Fodinicurvata sp. EGI_FJ10296: one gene and its partners. The protein of the gene in region 2 interacts with the protein of the main gene of each other region in a pairwise test. Links are inferred from orthologs where the notes say so. Each region holds a gene or a part of one and is shown on either strand. Other genes may lie near its edges.

What was found. Proteins that work in one complex are often made in the same cells at the same time.
Region 1: the proteins of ABZ728_RS20100 (region 2) and ABZ728_RS11710 interact in binary tests that used the Escherichia coli proteins (3 or more experiments, as listed by UniProt). The link is inferred for Fodinicurvata sp. EGI_FJ10296 from one-to-one orthologs.
Region 3: the proteins of ABZ728_RS20100 (region 2) and ABZ728_RS02360 interact in binary tests that used the Escherichia coli proteins (3 or more experiments, as listed by UniProt). The link is inferred for Fodinicurvata sp. EGI_FJ10296 from one-to-one orthologs.

The regions. Positions count from the first base shown.
Region 1 is NZ_JBFCVL010000005.1:72,680-76,950, reverse strand. Bases 657-3,655 are described here. They hold ABZ728_RS11710 (ATP-binding protein), read right to left. Parts: upstream 2,773-3,655; coding sequence 1,540-2,772; downstream 657-1,539. Other genes in these bases: dusB (tRNA dihydrouridine synthase DusB), read right to left, coding at 2,769-3,655; ntrC (nitrogen regulation protein NR(I)), read right to left, coding at 657-1,536. Also shown: more of ntrC, read right to left, coding at 85-656; more of dusB, read right to left, coding at 3,656-3,854; ispD (2-C-methyl-D-erythritol 4-phosphate cytidylyltransferase), read left to right, coding at 4,096-4,271.
Region 2 is NZ_JBFCVL010000010.1:34,650-38,875, reverse strand. Bases 1,273-4,226 are described here. They hold ABZ728_RS20100 (P-II family nitrogen regulator), read right to left. Parts: upstream 2,942-4,226; coding sequence 2,603-2,941; downstream 1,273-2,602. Other genes in these bases: ABZ728_RS20095 (FAD-dependent monooxygenase), read left to right, coding at 3,318-4,226; amt (ammonium transporter), read right to left, coding at 1,273-2,597. Also shown: acs (acetate--CoA ligase), read left to right, coding at 1-1,089; more of amt, read right to left, coding at 1,209-1,272. UniProt on the Escherichia coli protein: Involved in the regulation of nitrogen metabolism. Regulates the activity of its targets by protein-protein interaction in response to the nitrogen status of the cell.
Region 3 is NZ_JBFCVL010000001.1:512,000-516,727, forward strand. The notes cover bases 657-4,112. They hold ABZ728_RS02360 ([protein-PII] uridylyltransferase), read right to left. Parts: upstream 3,800-4,112; coding sequence 857-3,799; downstream 657-856. Other genes in these bases: murJ (murein biosynthesis integral membrane protein MurJ), read right to left, coding at 657-860; ABZ728_RS02365 (hypothetical protein), read right to left, coding at 3,840-4,112. Also shown: more of murJ, read right to left, coding at 1-656; more of ABZ728_RS02365, read right to left, coding at 4,113-4,628.

The sequences.
Region 1 (4,271 bases), on a different replicon or contig from region 2:
ACAGCGCATCGCCACAGGCACGATCCCCGCTCGCGCCCTCACCTGCCTGTCAGTGGATACCTGCCGTCTGCGTCGCGCGCAACGCTATTTGAGCCCGCGGACGACCTCGATATTCATCTCGCGAATTTTCTTGCGCAATGTGTTGCGATTGAGGCCGAGCAACTGCGCCGCCCTGATCTGATTGCCCTTCGTGGCGGACAAGCACAGTGTGATCAACGGCCGCTCGATCTCCTGCAGCACCCGGTCGTAAAGGCCGTCTGCGGGCAGCTCGCCCTCATGAGCAGCGAAATAGTCACGCAGGTGACGGTCGACGGCACCGGACAATCCCTCGCTTGCCGGCGGCGCTGTGCCGTCTTCGGCTGGAGGCGGTGCTTCCGCAAGTTCCATATCGATGATATCGGCGCCGATGCTCTCCTGATTATACAGGGCCGACAACCGGCGGATCACATTCTCCAGTTCCCGGACATTGCCCGGCCACCTGTACATTTTCAGGCGCTCCATGGCCGGCGGATCGATGCTCTTGGTCGGAAGGCCTTCGTTGTTGGCGCTGTTCAGGAAATGCCGGACCAGTGCGGGAATGTCTTCAACACGCTCCCGCAGCGGCGGCAACCGGATCGGTACGACATTGAGGCGATAGAATAGATCCTCGCGGAAATCGCCTTGCTGAATCGCATGGCGGAGGTCGCGATGTGTCGCGGCCACGATGCGGACATCGGCACGGATCGGCACGCGGCCGCCAACGGTGGTATATTCTCCCTCCTGCAGGACGCGCAGAAGCCTCGTCTGCGCTTCCATCGGCATATCGCCGATCTCGTCCAGGAAAAGCGTCCCCCCCTGGGCCTGCTCGAAACGGCCGGTGGATCGCACCGTGGCCCCGGTGAAGGCGCCTTTTTCGTGGCCGAACAGTTCGGACTCGATCAGGTCGCGGGGAATGGCGGCCATGTTGATCGCAACGAAGGGGCCGTTGCGGCGCTTGCCGTAGTCGTGCAATGCGCGGGCAACCAGCTCCTTGCCGGTTCCGCTCTCTCCGGTGATCATCACCGTCAGATCGGTCCCCATGAGCCGGGCCATGACGCGGTAGATTTCCTGCATGGCCGGCGAACGCCCGATCAGCGGAAGCTGCTCGTCATCTTCGCCTTCGCCTCCACCGCCGGCCGCAGCAGGGGCGGCAGGCGTCTTGAGCGCGCGTTTGACCACATTCACCAGCTCGCCCAGGTCGAATGGCTTCGGCAGATACTCAAAGGCGCCGCGCTCGGTCGCCTTGACCGCGGTCAGCAGCGTATTCTGCGCGCTCATCACGATGACACGCAGGTCGGGACGGATCCGTTTCATCCGCGGGATAAGGTCGAGACCGTTTTCGTCGGGCATCACCACATCGGTGATGACGAGATCGCCTTCCCCATCCTGCACCCAGCGCCACAGGGTTGCGGCATGGCCTGTCGTTCGTACGTCATACCCGTTCCGGTTCAACGCCTGTACCAGCACCGTCCGGATCGCCTTGTCGTCGTCGGCTACCAGAATCGTGGGTGTCGCCATCGTCTAGTTCTCCGGGAAGCGTGACGGTTCATCGGAAAGCGCGGTCGTTTCCGCCGGGTGCCGCTCATCGTCGCCGTTATGTCGATGGCGCCGCTGGGTATACATGGGCAGGAATACGCGAAACGTCGTCTGACGGGCGGTACCGTCCAGTTCGATGACGCCGCCGTGATCGTCGACGATCTTGGCCACGAGCGCCAATCCGAGCCCCGTTCCATTGGTCCGGGTCGTCACGAACGGGTCGAACAGATGTGGGCGGATATCGTCCGGTATACCGTCGGCGCCGTTGTCCTGTACCGATACGACCAGTGGCAGCTGCATCCGGCTTCCCGTCCCCGGCACGACGATGCTGACACCGTGCTGGAACGAGGTGGTCAATGTGACCTCGCCTCCTTTGACCGGCGCCGCCTCGCAGGCGTTCTTCACAAGGTTCAGAAACACCTGGACAAGCTGGTCATGGTTCCCGTGCACGGCGGGCAACGACGGGTCATAGCGTTCAATGAACCTCACGCGCCGTCCAAACCCGTTCTGCGCAACCCCTCTGACTCTCTCCAGCACCGCATGGATATTAACGGCCGACCGTTCGACCGGTCGACCGTCGGCGAAAACTTCCATCCGGTCGACCAGAGCGACAATCCGGTCGGCCTCGTCGCAGATCAGGCGGGTGAGCGACCGGTCCTCCGGCGACGCGGTGGCCTCCAGCAGCTGCGCAGCGCCACGGATGCCAGACAAGGGGTTCTTGACTTCATGCGCCAACATTGCAGCCATGGCGGTGACCGACCGCGCAGCACCCCGATGGGTCAGCTGGTTGTCGATCCTCCGGGCGATCGAGGCGCTGTGAATCAGAACGACCGCGGTTTTATTGGCGGTGTTTCCCGCCGCCTCGCCGGCGCTGGCCGCCTCGACCGGTCCGACCGTGATCGTCGTGTCATGCCGACCAATCCGCGGACTCTCCAGGGTGACGCCGTACTCCGAAACGCTGCCGCCATCGCTGATTGCCTGCCTGATAAGGCTGAACAGTGGGTTATCGCCGGGCAGCCAATGGTCCAGCTTGTGTCCGGTCATCTGGGCATCGCTGGCGTCGAAAAAATGCTGTGCCGCGAAATTTACGAACCGAACACTGAAGTCGAGATCGACGACCAGCACCGGCTCGGGCAACGAATTCAGGATCGATATGGCCGAGTGCTGCGTTTTTCCCGACGATCGGACTGCCGCACCCGCCCCGGTATCGTCGGTCATGCGACCTTCCTCGTGTTCGCTCGGGCATTTATGCCGCTATCTTCACCTACTGTCGAAGCGTCCTGAACGGGTAGACTCTCATTGTCCAGTCCAGCTCCGATCGCCGCGTCGAACACCGCCGACACCGTCTCCAGTACCGCCTGCGAGTCTTCGAGTGTGTTGAACAAGCGACGGGCGTCGGCGGCATTCGGCAGTCCGTTGACGTACCATCCCAGATGCTTACGTCCGATTCTTATTCCTTTGCTCGAACCATAGTGAGCGAGTATCGCTTCATAATGCTGCAACACGATGTCCCGGCGCATGGAAAGGTCGGGGTCGGCAGGCCAGACGCCGGTCCGAAGATAGGCGCCGGCCTGGGCCAACCGCCAGGGGCGGCCCTGGACGGCTCGGCCGATCATCACGCCCGCTGCACCGCTGGCCTGCAGGGCGCGGTCTATGGAGGCCGGACCGTCGATATCCCCATTCACGATCACGGGTACCGACACCGCATCGACCGTCGGCCGGATTGCTGCCCAGTCGGCGGTCCCGGTATATAACTGGCAACGAGTGCGGCCGTGGACGGTAATCATCCGCGCACCGGCCCGCTCGCAACGGGCGGCCAGATCAGGCGCGTTCAGGTCGCTGTCATCCCAGCCGAGCCGCATCTTGACCGTTACCGGAACGTCGACCGCCCTGGCTACAGCGTCCACGATGCAGGCAGCCAGGGCGGGTTCCCGCATCAGTGCCGATCCGCACTGCTTCGTGACGACCTTTCGGGCCGGGCAGCCAAAATTGATGTCGATGATCGCTGCGCCGCGATCGACGTTGAGCCGTGCCGCTTCGGCCATGATCGCCGGGTCGTAGCCGGCCAGCTGAACCGCCATCGGATATTCGTCGCCGCAATCGGTGCTGGTGCGCATACTGGCCCGCGCGGCACGCACCATCTCGTGGCTGGCAATCATCTCGGAGATGACGAGCCCCGCACCCAGCTTCTTGACAATTGCGCGGAACGGCTGATCCGTGACGCCGGACATGGGTGCCAGAAACACAGGCGGATCCACGCCTATGTCGCCTATATGAACAGGATTGAGCGTTATGCCCATGAATTAGGCAACTCCATATAGTGCCCCAAAATTAGGCAAAGTTAGCAGGGTTTGCTACTGAATCAAAGCGTGAATCGAAATTCTTCCGTAACGGCCGGTCTGCCGCGGCGGCGTTCTCGTCAAATTGTCTCGGTCCTTGCCAGCGGCCGTATCGCGGTCTATCCCATTTTTGAACCAGGAGTCTCGGGGCCTGCGACCCCGAATACCAATGCTTTGATTGTCCGAACGACTGGAAGCCTTTATGAGCAACGTCGCGGAAGAAACCTGCCAATCGAAATCCCGACCGTCCTGTAGCGTCATCATTGTGGCAGCCGGCCGGGGAGAACGGTTCGGCGGCGCCATAGCGAAGCAATTCCGCGATCTGGCGGGCCGCCCTGTTCTGCGCCGCACGGTCGAGGCGTTTCTGCCGGTTGAAGG
Region 2 (4,226 bases):
ATGACGCACCAGTACGTGTTCGACTACCATGACGGCGACGTATACTGGTGTACCGCCGATGTCGGCTGGGTGACGGGACACAGCTATATTCTGTACGGTCCGCTGGCGAACGGCGCGATAACGCTGATGTTCGAAGGCGTCCCGACATACCCCGATGCGTCCCGCCACTGGCAGATCATCGACAAGCACCAGGTGAATATCTACTACACGGCACCGACCGGAATCCGCGCGCTGATGCGCGAGGGCGAGGGCCCGGTCAAGAAGACCGATCGCGGCTCGCTGCGCATTCTCGGCAGTGTCGGCGAACCCATCAATCCGGAAGCCTGGCTCTGGTATTACCGCGTCGTCGGCGACGAACGCTGCCCGGTGGTCGACACCTGGTGGCAGACCGAGACCGGCGGAATCCTGATTGCCCCGCTGCCCGGCGCAACGCCGCTGAAGCCCGGTTCGGCAACGCGTCCGTTCTTCGGGGTGCAGCCTGTTCTGGTCGACAACGACGGCAACGAATTGTCAGGCGCGACGGAAGGCAATCTTTGCATCGCCGATAGCTGGCCGGGTCAGATGCGGACCGTCTATGGCGACCACGACCGGTTCATTCAGACCTATTTCGCCGCCTTCAAGGGAAAATATTTCTCGGGCGACGGTGCCAAGCGCGATGCTGATGGCTATTACTGGATCACGGGCCGTGTCGATGACGTGCTGAATGTTTCCGGCCATCGCATGGGCACGGCCGAAATCGAGAGTGCGCTGGTCGCCCATGCCAAGGTCGCCGAAGCTGCGGTGGTCGGCTATCCCCACGACCTGAAGGGGCAGGGGATATATGCCTATGTCACGCTGAACGTGGGCGAAACGCCGAGTGAAGAGCTGCGGGCGGAACTGGTCAAGCATGTGCGCGCGCATATCGGTCCGATCGCCACGCCGGATCTGATCCAATGGGCGCCGGGCCTGCCCAAGACGCGGTCAGGCAAGATCATGCGGCGGATCCTGCGCAAGATCGCCGCCAATGAGCACGAGCAACTCGGCGACACGACAACGCTGGCCGATCCGGGCGTTGTCGACGACCTCGTGGACAACCGCATGAACCGCTGAGGCCGGGCCGGGTGGTATCAGGCAGACCCATGACAAGAAAGGGCCGGTGGCGATTGCCACCGGCCCCTTTCCTGTCTTGTCCGCCGGCATGGCCCAAGCCGCGCCGGCAGCGTCGGATATCAGCTGCGGGCGGAGCCGTAGCCGAATTCCGGATAGGCTTCCATGCCCAGTTCCGCACGGTCGAGCCCGGATTCCTCGTCTTCTTCGGAGACCCGCAGGCCCATGGTCAGCTTCAGGATGTACCAGATGATGGCGCTGGTCACGATCATGAAGCCTCCGATCGCGATGATGCCGACGAACTGGACCACGATGTTGCCGCCACCGAAGATTCCGACGGCAAGGGTTCCCCAGACGCCGGCGACAAGGTGAACGGAAATCGCGCCCACGACATCGTCGATGTGCAGCTTGTCGAGCAGCGGGACGACGAAGACGACGATGGCGCCACCCACGGCCCCGATGACCAGTGCGAGGAAATGGTTGGTCAGATCGGGTCCGGCGGTGATGCTGACCAGACCGGCGATCGCACCGTTCAGCCCCATCGACAGATCCACCTTGCCGAACATGATCTGGCAGAGGATCACGGCGGCGGTCACGCCGGCCGCGGCCGCCAGGTTGGTGTTGACGTAGACGATGGCCATCTCGGCCGCGGCCGCGGCGCTGCCGAGAGCCAACACGGAACCGCCGTTGAAGCCGAACCAGCCGAGCCACAGAATGAAGGTGCCGAGCGTGGCCAACGGCAGATTGGCGCCGGGCATCGGGTTGATCGACCCGTCGGCATTGTACTTGCCCCTGCGCGGGCCGAGAATGATGGCACCGACCAGCGCTGCCCAACCACCGACCGAGTGGACGATCGTGGAGCCGGCATAGTCGCTGAAGCCCATTTCCGTCAGCCAGCCGCCGCCCCATGTCCAGGAGCCCTGGATGGGGTAGAGAATGCCGGTCAGGATGATGACGAATATCATGAACGGCCAGAACTTGATGCGCTCTGCCACGGTTCCCGAGACGATGGATGCCGCCGTGGCGACGAACACCATCTGGAAGAACCAGTCGGACATGACCGAATAGCCGTTGTCGACAACGGCGGCCAGCGCTGCTTCATCGCCGCCCAGCAGGGCCAGTTCGTCGGCTGACGTATTATACAGCAGCGACAGGCTGCCAATATAGCCGCTGACGTCGGTGTACATCAGATCGTAGCCGATCAGGTAGTACATGATGCCGGCGATGGAATAGAGCGTAATGTTCTTGAGGCAGATGGCGGCCGTATTCTTGGACCGGACCAGGCCGCTTTCGAGCATCGAGAAGCCCGCGGCCATGAACATGACGAGGAAGCCGGAAACGAGAAAAGCGAATGTGTTGAAGACAAACGCGGTTTCCGGATTGACGCCGAGCGTGACAGCGGTTTCGGCCGCTTCCTCGGCTTCCTGGGCCAGCGCGGGCACGGCCATGGTTACGCCGGCCAGCCCGGCCATGCCCCCGAGCACGAGAAGTTTTTTAAGGCTTATTGTCATTTGAATTACAATGCCTCCGCGTTGGTCTCTCCGGTGCGTATCCGCACCGCATGCGTGATTTCCATGACGAAGATCTTTCCATCGCCGATCCGGCCGGTATTGGCCGACTTCTGCACCGCCTCGACGACCCGGTCTGTCAGGTCGTCGGACACCACGACCTCGATTTTGACTTTGGGCAGAAAGCTCACCGAGTATTCGGCGCCGCGGTAGATCTCCGTCTGCCCCTTTTGTCGGCCGAAGCCTTTTACCTCGCTGACCGTGAGGCCCTGGATACCCAGCGACGTGAGCGCTTCCCGCACCTCGTCGAGCTTGAATGGCTTGATGATGGCGACCACGAGTTTCATCGGTTCGGTTCCTTCATTGGTGGACCGTTACAAAGTTCGATCGGCAACAGGTTCAATCGGGAGCGCCCGGCCCCACCTTCCAACGCTGCGTTCACAGCGACACGAGGCAGGGCTAATTCAAAAGGTGTGCCGAATTCGGGGATGGCAGGAAAATCGGCGTCTTAACCGGCAAACTGTCCAAATGCGGCGCGCAGCTGTCCGCATCGCCTCCGCTTCGGTCTGCCTATTAAACGGGCAGTGCCTGGAAATTAGGCATGTGATAGCGATCAGGCGTGGCAGAGCGCCGCCCTTGCTGGACAGACGCCGTCCGCCGGGCCATCTTGCCTGGGGCAATTCGGGTGCCCCTTGCGGGCCTGAACCATGGGGACAGTGGGAAATGAACAGAAATACCGGCTCGACCGCGCACCGTTGGGCAACCGAGAGCGGGGGCAACAGGATCGAGGTCGACGTTGCGGTCGTCGGTGGCGGGCCGGCAGGGTTGGCGGCGGCGACGGCGCTTGCAGCGATTGGCGTCAGCGTCGCCCTGCTCGACCGCGAAAGCGCCGAGAAGCGGACGGAAGCCGGTTTCGACGGCCGCACGACGGCGCTGACATATGGATCTGCCAATGTCCTGAAGGGGATCGGTGCCTGGGAGGGCATGGCCGCCGATGCTCAGCCGATCGTGGCCACCGATGTCGTCGATCGCTTTTCGCCCATCCATCTCCTGGTCGGACAGGAGGCGATCGGGGATCATCCCTATGGTTTCAATGTCGAAAATGGCTATATCCGCCGGGCGCTCATCCAGCGGTTCCGGTCCTTGCCGGGGGCACTCGACCTTTCGCCATGCTCGGTCACGGCGATCGACGTTGGCGGCGCGAATGATGACGGCGGCGTCACCATCTCGCTGGACGATGGCAGAACGGTCCGGGCCGCCCTTCTGGTCGGCGCGGATGGACGGGGGTCGATTGTCCGCAAGGCGGCCGGCATCCGCGCGCGGCGCTGGGATTACGATCAGACGGCCCTGGTTTTCAACATACACCACGAAAAATCCCATCGGGGCATCGCCGTGGAGCATCTGCTGGATGGTGGTCCGTTCGCGATCGTGCCGATGACCGACGAGGCCGACGGTCGTCATCGCTCGGCCATCGTCTGGTGCGAGCGCCGCGCCGACGCACCGGCGTTTCTGGCGCTGCCCGACGACCGGTTCGACGCCGAGATTGCGTGGCGCACAGCGGGACGATTGGGGCGCGTCGAGCATTACGGCCAGCGCTTTTCCTATTCGATTTCCGGCCTTCATGCCGAACGC
Region 3 (4,728 bases), on a different replicon or contig from region 2:
CGGTCGGCATAGTACAAGTAGCTGATCGCGCCGGCTGGCAACAGGGACGCCAGCAGAATGTCGATGAATATGTTGATCTGGATGACTCCGGCGCCGAGAGCGCCGGGGGCCATCAAGCGAAACAGCTTGCGGATTCGGGCGTCAATTCGCGGGCGCGGCAGGCCCAGCCGGACACCGGCGCGGCGGCAGGCTTCGGCCAGCCACAGAAGCTGAACGATCCCCGCGATCAGGACGGCCCAGGCAAGGGCGTGGCCGACGGTCGCGACGATGCCCCACCCGATCAACGGCTCAGCGAGCAGCAGGGCCGCGATCAGGCACAGATTGAACAGGATCGGCGCGGCGGCGAAGGGCCCGTACCGACCGAGTGCATTCAGCACACCGCCCATCAAGGCGACCAGCGACATCAGTATCAGATAGGGAAAGGTGACGCGGCCCAACGTCACCGCCAGGTCGAACCGCTCGGCATCGTCGACGAATCCCGGTGCAATCACGGTCATGATTGCCGGCATGGCGATCACCGCAAGGATCGTAAGCGGCAACAGAACGGCGATCATCACAGCCAACGCGCGTTCCGCGAAGGCCACCGCGGGGTCGATTCCCTTCGATTCCAGGTCGGCGGAAAACATCGGCACGAAGGACACACTGAACGCGCCTTCGGCGAACAGGCGGCGGAACAGATTGGGCAGCTTCAATGCAACGAAGAAGGCATCGGCCACGACGCCGGCACCGAGCATGGCGGCGGTCAGAATATCGCGCACGAACCCGGCGATGCGGCTCAGCATGGTGAGCCCGCCGACCGTTGCGATCGCCCGGATCAGCGTCGGGGACCGGCCACGAATTGAAGTGTCGGCGGGGGTCATGGCTTTTGTGCCGTCTGACCCTGTGTCCCGGCAGGCATTCGGGGCCGCTTGCCCAGGCGCCGGCGCGCCGGACGCGTTGGCGCCGGTGCGGGCGGCACCGATCCGGGGTCGCCGTCGGCAAGCACCGCCGTCAGATGGCTTCGGATCTGTTCCAGCTTCGTTTCATTGGTGACCTTGAGGCCGAAAACATCCTTGACGTAGAAGACGTCGATGGCCCGTTCGCCAAAGGTCGAAATCTTGGCGCTGGATATCTGCAAAGCCATCCCGGACAGCGCACGCGTCAGATCGTACAGCAGTCCCGGACGGTCGCGGCCGTTGACCTCGATGACCGAATGCGTCCGGCTCGCGGCATTGTCGATCAGGACCCGCGGCTGAACCCGAAACACGTTCGTACGGGTCGGCAGACGCGACCGTTGACGCTCCAGTTCGGCGGTCGGGTCGATCGTTCCTGCAAGGCAACGGGACACGGTATCGCTGAGAGAGGCCAACGCATCGGGATCGTCGAATGGCAGTGTGTCGGCGCCGCCCTGAACATTGAACAGATCGATGGCAAGTCCGGTGGTCAGTGTGAAAATCTTCGCATCGACGATGTTCGCCCCGGCGACGGCCAGCGCGCCGGCGACCCGCGCGATCAGGCCGGGGTGGTCCGGCGTCAGCACGGTCACTTCCGTCGTGCCCTGATCGCCGACCGGCCGAGCGTCGACGATCAGCGGATCGTCCTGCCGTTCGGCGCGGACGACCAGTGCGGCGTGCCGGCAATGAGTATCGGTGTCCAGCGACAGCCAATAGGGCGGGTATCCCTTTCCCAGAAATGCCGCAACGGCGTCGTCGCTCCATCCGGCGGCGGTGAGGCGGGTCCGGATCGCCTCGTGCGCGGCGTTCACCCGCGATTCGGTGCCCTCGAAGTCGAAACCGTCGGCGATCAGGTGCCGGGTCCGGTTGTAAAGCTGACCGAGAAGCGATCCCTTCCACCCGTTCCATCGACCCGGCCCGACGGCCCGGATGTCGGCGCAGGTCAGCACAAGAAGCAGGCGGAGGCGTTCGGCCGATTCAACCAGCCCGACGAAATCGCGCACCGTCTGGTCGTCCTCGATGTCCCGCTTCAAAGCGGTGTCGTTCATGGCCAGGTGATTGAGCACCAGCCACTCGACCGTCTCGGTTTCTTCCGTCGAAAGACCCAGCCGGGGGCAGAGTTTGCGGGCAACTTTCGCGCCCAGAACAGAATGATCGCCGCCACGGCCCTTGGCGATGTCGTGCAGCAGCATGGCCACGAACAGCGCCCGGCGCGATTTGATCGACGGGAAGACGCTGGTCGCCAGCGGCATCTCGTCCGCGATCGCACCGTTTTCGATCCGGTGGAGGATGCCGATTGCGAACATCGTATGCTCATCGACGGTATAGACATGGTACATGTCGTATTGCATCTGGGCGACGACGCGGCCGAAATCGGGCAGGAAACGCGCCAGAACGCCGCTTTCGTTCATCCGCCGCAGCGCCTTCTCGGGGTCGTTGGGCGATGTCAGGATATCCAGGAACAGCGCGTTGGCGGCGGGGTCGTTGCGCAGCTTGTTGCCGATCAGTTTCAACGATCGCGTAATCGCCTTCAGCGCGGCCGGATGAATATCGAGATCCCGGTCCTGCGCAACGCGGAACAGCCGCAGCATGTCGATCGGTGTGTCGCGAAGATGCCGTTCGGAGGGAAATGTCAGGCGTTCGCGATCGACGACAAAGCCGTCGACTTCTTTGGCACCGCCGAGAAAAAACATGAAACGCCGGGGCTTGCGTCGGCTGTCGGCTTCCAGGGCGGCACAGAAGATGCGTGTAAGATCGCCGACATCCTTTGCGATCAGGAAATAGTGCTTCATGAACCGCTCGACGCCGCTGGCGCCGGCATGGTCGGTGTACCCCATCGCCGGTCCGATCTCGCGCTGAAGATCGAAGGTCAGCCGGTCTTCCTCGCGTCCGGTCAGATAGTGTAGATGGCAGCGCACGGCCCGGAAGAACGACAGGGCCTTGCGGAACCGGGCGGCTTCGTCGTCGTTCAGGACTCCGGCCGCCACCATGCCGTCGATATCCCGCACCTGAAAGAGATACTTGGCGATCCAGAACAGGCTCTGGAGGTCGCGCAGCCCGCCCTTTCCGTCCTTGACGTTTGGCTCCATCACGTAGCGGCTGTCGCCGAGTTTGCGATGGCGTGCGTCGCGTTCGGCCAGCTTGGCCTCGACGAAATCGGCCTTGCTGTCCGCGTCGACGATGTCCCGTTTGTATCGCTTGAAGAGCTCTTCGACCAGCGCCGGCTCGCCCCATAGCGGTCGGCATTCGAGCAGACTTGTGCGGATCGTCATGTCCGTTTTGCTCGTGCGAATGCAATCGTCGACGGATCTGACCGCATGGCCCACCCTGAGGCCGAGATCCCAAAGCAGATAGAGCATGAATTCCACGACCTGCTCTACCCGTGGCGTGCGCTTGTAGGGAAGCAGGAAGAGCAGGTCGATATCGGATTTGGGTGCCAGTTCACCGCGGCCATAGCCGCCCAGCGCGACAATGGCGAAGCGTTCGCCGGTCGTCGGATTGGGTGCGGGGAAGAGATGAAGGTCGGAAATATCAGCGAGCGTGCGGATGAGTTGGTCCAGAACATGCACCCGGTTCCGGACGCAGTCGTCACCGGTGCCGAAATCATTCAGAAACCGATTGCGCACCTCGGATTCGCCGCTTTTCAGCGCCGCCTTCATCAGGCCGAGCAGCGCCTGTCGCCCTTTGCCCGTCCGGCACTTGTCGGGGCCGCCGCATTCGACCGTCCAATCCGCGATACGGCTCTTGAGCGCCGCTGCGTCCAGCAAAGCGTCGCCATTGCTGACCGGCGGCGGCGCCCAATCGCCGATGGCGGCCGGGAAAAGCTGTCCCTCGCCGTGGTCCGTCGGTCGGAAGAAATTGAACATCTGTTCGATACTCGTCGTATGATCGGCGGTCGTGATCGCGCTAGCGGGGCTTTCGCATCGCCAACAGGGCTTCCCGGAGGATTTCCAGGACGGGCTTCAGCCGCTCGTCGACGGATTCGGCAATCAGGCGGCGCAACTCGTCCTCGGACAGGGTGCCGCCTGAGCCCGGAGCATCCGGCCCGAAACCCGGATCCGGTGACTCCGGCGGCGTTACGAACGCACCATCGATGCCGCCGCCCCAATCGAACGGGGAATCGGTGTCTTCCCGGTCCGAACCATTCCCGGCAATATCATTCGGCGAAAAACCATTCGGGACCGGTGCGCTCCCGACAAATCCATCGTCACCTGAATCGGCATCCGCCCAGACGTCGCCCGTGTCCGGCAGGACATGGGCTTCCGATGGCCCCCCAGCACCGTCCCCCCCAGCACCGTCCCCCGCCGTGTCTGCTTGCGGCATAACCGGCTGTTCCAGGAGAGGGCCATCACCGCGATGCGGGCTCGACAATGACGGCAGCGCCGGAGCCGATGTCCGTCCGGACACCGTTTCCTCCAACGCGCGGCGCAAATCGCCCAGATGCGACTTGAGGACCCGGACATCCTCTTTCAGTGCCGTGACCTCGGCCGCCAAACCGACGGCGCTGCCGGGGGCGCCGCCGGAATTGCCGGTGACGGCGCCGGTTTCGGCATCATCCAGGAAAACCCGCCAGGTCCCGTCGTCTGCCTTGTATCCCCGAGCAGCGCCACGTTGCAGACGTTTTCTCAATGCCTCGACAGACAGACCGAGCGTACGGGATGCTGTCGTTATATCGACCGTGGCGTCAGTCGCCATCAGGTAAAACCCTGTCCGGTTGTCTCGAATGTCCCGCCCGATATCATAACGATGTTGCGCCTCATGTCTAATACGATCAGCCTCTGATTGCTGATACCGG